Regions from separate parts of the Protofrankia sp. Cas3 genome, predicted to be linked through region 2. Evidence: riboswitches for the same ligand, from Rfam matches in the RefSeq annotation. Region 2 holds a riboswitch; each other region holds the start of a gene.
The links. A riboswitch is a leader RNA that binds a small molecule or an ion and turns the genes downstream of it on or off. The one in region 2 is predicted to bind cobalamin.
Positions count from the first base shown of each region.

Region 1: another riboswitch for cobalamin. It lies ahead of U9983_RS13820 (VWA domain-containing protein); the one in region 2 lies ahead of U9983_RS17505 (CbtB domain-containing protein).
Region 3: another riboswitch for cobalamin. It lies ahead of bluB (5,6-dimethylbenzimidazole synthase); the one in region 2 lies ahead of U9983_RS17505 (CbtB domain-containing protein).

Region 1 is NZ_CAUVXP010000064.1:7,062-9,258, reverse strand. It holds gene U9983_RS13820 (VWA domain-containing protein) at 1-1,032, opposite strand, end outside; cobalamin riboswitch at 1,165-1,292, opposite strand; gene cobN (cobaltochelatase subunit CobN) at 1,351-2,197, opposite strand, start outside.
Region 2 is NZ_CAUVXP010000098.1:1,738-3,934, forward strand. It holds gene U9983_RS17495 (SnoaL-like polyketide cyclase) at 1-197, opposite strand, end outside; gene U9983_RS17500 (YccF domain-containing protein) at 584-1,003, shown strand; cobalamin riboswitch at 1,108-1,232, shown strand; gene U9983_RS17505 (CbtB domain-containing protein) at 1,282-1,503, shown strand; gene U9983_RS17510 (CbtA family protein) at 1,516-2,197, shown strand, end outside.
Region 3 is NZ_CAUVXP010000017.1:19,301-21,497, reverse strand. It holds gene U9983_RS05460 (malonic semialdehyde reductase) at 1-154, shown strand, start outside; gene bluB (5,6-dimethylbenzimidazole synthase) at 256-876, opposite strand; cobalamin riboswitch at 913-1,114, opposite strand; gene U9983_RS05450 (FHA domain-containing protein) at 1,212-1,853, opposite strand; gene U9983_RS05445 (flavin reductase family protein) at 2,105-2,197, opposite strand, start outside.

The DNA.
Region 1 (2,197 bases), on a different contig from region 2:
GTCCGGACCGGTGGGGGACTCCTCCGCGTGCTCGTCCAACGCCTTGGTCAGGGCGTCTTCGTCCAGGCCGGGCGCGTCGAACGGGCCACGGCGGCAGCGGTGCGGCAGGGCCAGGCGGGCGGCCCGGCGGACGTCGTCGGCGTCGACGGTCTCCCGGCCCTCCCAGGCTGCCAGCGCGATCGCGGTGCGTGCCACGACCACGTCCGCGCGCATCCCGTCCACGTCGAACGCCGCACACACCGCGGTGACCTGGCGCAGTGCGGAGTCGGGCAGTTCGACAGCGGGCAGCCGGTCGCGGGCGGTGGCGATCCGGGCGGCCAGGGCGGTCTCCTGCACCGCCCAGCGAGCGGCGAAGGCGTCGGGGTCGGCGTCGTAGGCCAGCCTGCGGCGCACCACCTCGGCCCGCACCGGCGGCTGTCGGCTGGCGGCGACCTCGACGGTCAGTCCGAAGCGGTCCAGCAACTGCGGGCGCAGCTCACCTTCTTCGGGGTTCATCGTCCCGACCAGCAGGAAGCGGGCTGCATGGCGCACCGACACCCCGTCACGTTCCACGTGGGCGACACCGAGGGCGGCCGCGTCCAACAGCAGGTCGACGAGATGGTCGTGCAGGAGGTTGACCTCGTCGACGTAGAGCAGGCCGCGATGGGCGGCGGCGAGCAACCCCGGCCGCAGCGAGGTGACGCCTTCGGCGAGCGCCCGGTCGAGGTCGATCGCTCCGGTGACCCTGTCCTCAGAGGCGCCGACCGGCAGCTCCACCAGGCGCGCCGCCCGGGTGCTCGGCCGCGCCTCCGGTGGATGCGGGCCGTCCGGGCAGTCGGGGTCAACCGCGGCCGGGTCACAGGAGAACCGGCAGCCGGTTACCACGTTCACCGGTGGGAGCAACGCGGCGAGCCCTCGGACCGCGGTCGACTTGGCCGTGCCCTTCTCGCCGCGGACGAGGACCCCGCCGATCGCCGGGGACACCGCGTTGAGGACGAGCGCGAGCCGCAGGTCGTCCATGCCCACCACCGCGGACAACGGGTAGGCCGTCATCGTGCCCTGTGCCGGTGTGCGCCGGACTCCGTATCGATCACGAGCCGGCCGATCACGAGCCGGCGGGCGTGCGTTGGCATACCGCGGTCCTCCCTCGGGTTTCCTCGCCCTCGGTAACGGTGCGGACGGCCGGAGTATCCTGACTTCCGGATCAGCGCGCCCCCTCGGCCTTCCAACCGCTCTCGCGGCCGTGACGTACGGTGAGGGGTTGCTCCCCGGTGACAGTGGCGGGACCGCGCCGGATTCCCACCGGCTTCCTCCACTGCCGTCGCGTTTCTCAGCATGGCACACCTACGGTCATAGCGACGGTCCGACGGGTTATTCTTCGCGGCTTTCGAGGCCGCCTGCAACGCCGCCCGCAACGCCGCCTTCAAGGTCACCTTCGAGCTCCAGGTAGGTCTGGCGGAGTCCGTCGATGGTGGTGGCGTCGGGTTTTTCCCACAGGCCGCGGTCGGCGGCTTCCAGCAGGCGTTCAGCGATGCCGCGCAGCGCCCACGGATTGGACGTTTGCATGAAGTCGCGGGTTTCGGGGTCGAACACATAGGAGGCGGCCAACGACTCGTACATCCAGTCCTGCACGACACCCGCGGTCGCGTCATAACCGAACAGGTAGTCGACGGTCGCCGCCAGTTCGAACGCGCCCTTGTAACCGTGGCGGCGCATCGCCGCGATCCAGCGCGGATTCACCACCCGGGCCCGGAACACCCGGTGGGTCTCCTCCTGCAACGTGCGGGTCTTCACCGCGTCCGGCATGGCGCTGTCCCCCACGTAGGCCGCCGGTGACGCGCCCGTGAGCGCGCGGACCGCCGCGACCATCCCGCCGTGGTACTGAAAGTAGTCGTCGGAGTCGACCAGGTCGTGCTCGCGGGTGTCCTGATTCTTCACGGCCACCTGGATGCGACGGAACGCCTGCTCCATGTCGGCTCGGGCCTCCCGCCCGTCGAGGTCGCGGCCGTAGGCGTAGCCGCCCCACACCGCGTACACCTCGGCAAGGTCGGCGTCCGAACGCCACTCGCGCGAGTCGATCAGGGGCAGGAGACCGGCGCCGTAGGCCCCCGGCTTCGACCCGAAGATACGGGTCGTGGCCCGCCGCCGGTCACCGGGAGCGGCACGCAGGTCCGCGCGGACGTGGGCGGCGAGTGCGTTGTCGCCATCCGCCTCCTCG
Region 2 (2,197 bases):
ACCTGAACCACGCGCTCGACGATGTCGGCCAGGGAGCCCTTGGCGTGTTCGTGGGTACGTTCCTGGGGCATTGTCTCTTTTGACAGATGATAGTCGGGCGGCTCGCCGTCGCGCCACCGTACTCCAGCGGCACCGGCGATGACCGCGTCCCGGCCCTGCACGTGCAGCGGCTGGTCTTCGGTCTTCTCGTTGTTCACCGTGTTGCTCCTCCTGTCGTTCGGTCAAGTCCAGGATGCGTCGAGTGCCGTCCGGGAAGAATCTCCGGAACGGATGGGAGCGGTGCTGCCCAGCGCGGCCGGCAACGGGGACGCGGCGTTGCAGGGCGTGGAGCATGCATCCCGCGTCCTCCGTCCCGGTCAGGTTACTACCCGTGAGGGTAGCAGAAAACAGGACGAAGGTCCTGAATTAGCCGAACATATGGATATACCTGAATGTCGGGGTTGGGTGTGCCGGCGAGGCCCTTGTCGAAGGGGTCGGGGCGTGGCGGGTCGTGAGGTCCGCGAGATGCCGGCGATCCAGTCCCGCCGGATCCGGGTCGAGCGCGACTCGGGATCGTGACCGCTCAGGCGGGTAGGTAGCGGGCGTGCGGATAATCGGAAACATTCTGTGGCTGTTGTTCGCCGGGTTCGAGCTGGCGCTCGGCTATCTCCTTGCCGGCATCGTGTGCTGCCTGCTGATCGTGACGATCCCGTTCGGGGTCGCGGCGTTCAGGTTGGCGGGCTACGTCGTCTGGCCGTTCGGCCGGGTCGTGGTCGACCAGCCCGGCGAGGCTCCCGTCGTGCTCTTCCTGGTCAACCTGCTGTGGTTCCTGATCGCCGGCTGGTGGCTCGTCCTCGGACATTTGATCTTCGGCGTGGTGCTCTGTTTGACGATCATCGGGATCCCGTTCGGCGTGGCGTCGTTCAAGATGATTCCGCTGGCCATCGCGCCACTGGGTCGGCGGGTGGTCCCCCTTCAGAACCTCGATCCGGCCATCCCGGTCGCGGCATCGGTCTACAGGTGAGGGCTGTCCACAGGTGACGGCGGGCGCTCTTCGCCCTTCGGCCCAGCTGGTCCTCTGAGTACCCGGTGAGATGCGTAACCGGTACTGCTTGACGCGAGGGGTTGATTGCTGGTTGTCTCATTGGTGTCCGAGCGGTGGAAGCCGGTGTGAATCCGGCACGGTCGCGCCACTGTGACCGGCCCGCCCAAGGAGCGACGTCGGAAGCCAGACCCATCGCCGGACATGCCCTGCCGAGTGGAACGCGTGATTCCTGTGGAGGTCCCGCAATGGCCCATGCAATGGCGTATCCAGCGGCTGGCGATGCGCCGGCCGCCCGTCCGGCGCTGCCGACGATCCCCCTGACCGAGCTGGCCCCATTTGCGCTCTTCGGTTCGGTCCTGGCGCTGCTGCTGCTGTACTTCGTCGGTGCGGAACAGGGCGCCGTGTCGCTCGTGGGCGGTAGTTACATCCACGAGTTCGTACACGATGCCCGTCACCTGCTCGGTTTCGCCTGTCACTGAGCGGGGCCGGTGATGGTTCGCGCACTGCTGATCCGTGGGATGCTGGTCGGCGCGCTCGCAGCCGTGTGTGCCTTCGTCGTCGCCAAGCTCCTCGGGGAGAGCGAGGTCGGCCACGCGATCGCCTTCGAGTCGGCGCGGGACGCCGCCGACGGCGTGCAGGCAATGAATCTGGTGTCCCGAAACGTGCAGAGCACCATCGGCCTGTTCACCGGCCTGTTGGTGTTCGGCGTCGCAATCGGCGGGCTCTTCGCTCTCGCCTACGCCGGTGTGCAGGGCCGCCTCGGTGGCCTGGGTGCGCGGGGGACGGCGGCGCTGGTGGCGCTCGCGGGCTTCATGGGAATGTACCTGCTGCCCGATCTGAAGTATCCGGCCAACCCGCCGTCCATCGGTAATCCCGACACCATCGGTGAGCGCACAAGCCTGTACTTCACGATGATGCTGATCTCGCTGGCAGTGGTCATCGGTGGCGCTGTGACGGCTCGCCGGCTCGCGGCGAGGTTCGGTGCCTGGGATGCGGCGTTGCTCGCCATGGCCGGTGCTCTGGTGATCGTCGGGTTGGCCTGTTACCTCCTGCCACAGGTGCAAGAGACCCCGCAGGGATTTCCCGCCGATGTGCTGTGGCGGTTCCGCATCGCATCCCTGGCGATTCAGGTGTCGCTGTGGACCACGATCGGCCTGCTGTTCGGGGCGCTGA
Region 3 (2,197 bases), on a different contig from region 2:
GACGGGCCTGGACGCCACCGCCGTCGACAAGGAGTTCTTTGCCCACCAGCCGTTGCGGACGCTCGCAGTCATCAACATCGGCAGGCCCGGGGAGAATCCGTGGTTCGACCGCAGCCCACGGCTGGACTACGAGCAGGTAGTCTCCGCCCTCTGAAACAATCTTGAAACGGGCTCCGACGTCAGCTCCCTGGAGAGCCGCCGACGGTCGGCCACCTTTGCCCGACGGTGGCCGACCATCGATTCATGACCAGCTGACTACCACATCTCGTGATGGACTGCCTGAGGCAGAGCGCGCCGGTAGGCCCAGTTGTGCCGTTCCAGGTCGGGGACGGTCTCATGATGTGTGACTGGCCCCAGACACAACCACGCGACCGGCCGGACTTCGTCGGGAATCCCGAGCATGTTCCGAACGGCCTGTTCACGATAGAAGGACACCCAGCCGACGCCGAGGCCTTCGGCGGTCGCTGCCAGCCACAGGTTCTCGATGGCCAGACATACGGAATACAGCCCGGCATCCGCGATGGAGTGTCGTCCCAGGACGGCTGGTGCGCCGCGTAGCGGGTCGTATGTCACCACGACGGCCAGCGTGGACTCCAGTACGCCGTCGATCTTGATCCGGCTGAAACGGGTGGCTTGGTCCGCGGTCAGCGTCGCGGCGAAGATCGCCTGTTCATGCCTGACATGATCATGAAAGGTTTTCCGGGTTCGGATGTTTTCGACCAGGATGAAGTCCCATGGCTGACTCAGGCCGACGCTCGGGGCGGCATGGGCCGCCGCAAGCACACGGTCCAGGACATCGGCCGCGATCGGCGCTCCGGTGAACTGGGCACGCACGTCACGGCGTTTTTTGATCACATCGTAGATGTCTACGGACATGGCGAGGCTCCCGCGCTCCGACCACCCGACCATCGGCGGGTGGCACACATGCGAGGCCGGTCTTCGGACTCTCGGATCAACGCCTGGCCGCCCGGCCTTCCCAGGCCAGGTGGCCCAGTGGCTGCGCCTGCGCGCGTGGACGGTGACTCCCCGATGACCGCGGCGGGCCCGTGCCGGACTCTCACCGGCTTCCCGATTCTCCCCGGTCTCCCAGGGCACCTCGCGAAGGATGCCGCCACGATCATCCCACACGCGAAGCTCGGTCTGACCGCGGAACGCCCGAAGTCATCGGGCGACGGGGCTGGGAGGGCGGCGTGGTGGGCCAGTGGTGACGATCAATGTTCGCGCTCGGACACCAACCCGGCCTGGAAAGCCAGCTCGACGAGCTTCATTCGCTTCTGGTTCTGCGGCAGTTCTTCCACGCCGAACTTGCGAAACAACGTCCGTAGGTGGGTCTTGACCGCCTCGACACTGAAGAACAACTCGTCGGCGATCTGCCGATTTGTTGCGGGGGTCGTGTACGGGGTTCGCTCCTGGTACGGGCGACACAGGGATTCCAGTACCAGCAGCTGGGTCGACGACAGGGAACGCAGGGTCACGATATTGTTCACGTCTTGGGTCTCTATCGCGCCACGGCCGGCGGATGTGCGGCCGAAGCGGTTGTCACGATAAGTCAGCGAGGTCGAACCGACGAGAATAACGTCGCCGTCCCCGAGCCGTCGCCGTCCGACGAGCCGTTCCCCGTTCACAAAGGTGCCGTTACGGGACAACCCTCCGTCGATCAGTATCCAGTTGGTTCCGATCTGTTGGAACTGTGCATGCAGGCGTGAGACCTTGCTGTCCCACGCCAGCCTGACGTCGCTACCGGGACCGCGACCGACCGTCACACCCACGGCCGCGGTCAGGTTCACCACCTGCTGCTTCCCGGTGCCGTCGCGGTAGAACAGGAAGATGTCTGCAGAAGAGTCACCATCCACGTCTCACACATCCAACGTGGCGCGCCGGCCGAATCCGCGAGGATCTGCGATGAGCCGATCAGGCATGACGCCGGACTCCTTTCTTTACGAGTTTCATTCGTCGGGTGTATGGTACCGCGGCACATGGGTCGGCGATGCGATGTGGCGAAGTTTATTCCTTCTGTTTGTACTCGCCATGATATTTCGACCAATATGCCATGCGTTATGAAAGATACATATAAATGCCGCACGTCAGCTGCCCGGATGAGATGCTACATATCCGGGTTTTCGTCGCCTTGCCGTCCACGCGAAATGGATTGAAAGCGCCCGTCGTGCCACAGCAACGGTCGACCGTGGCCCCGGTA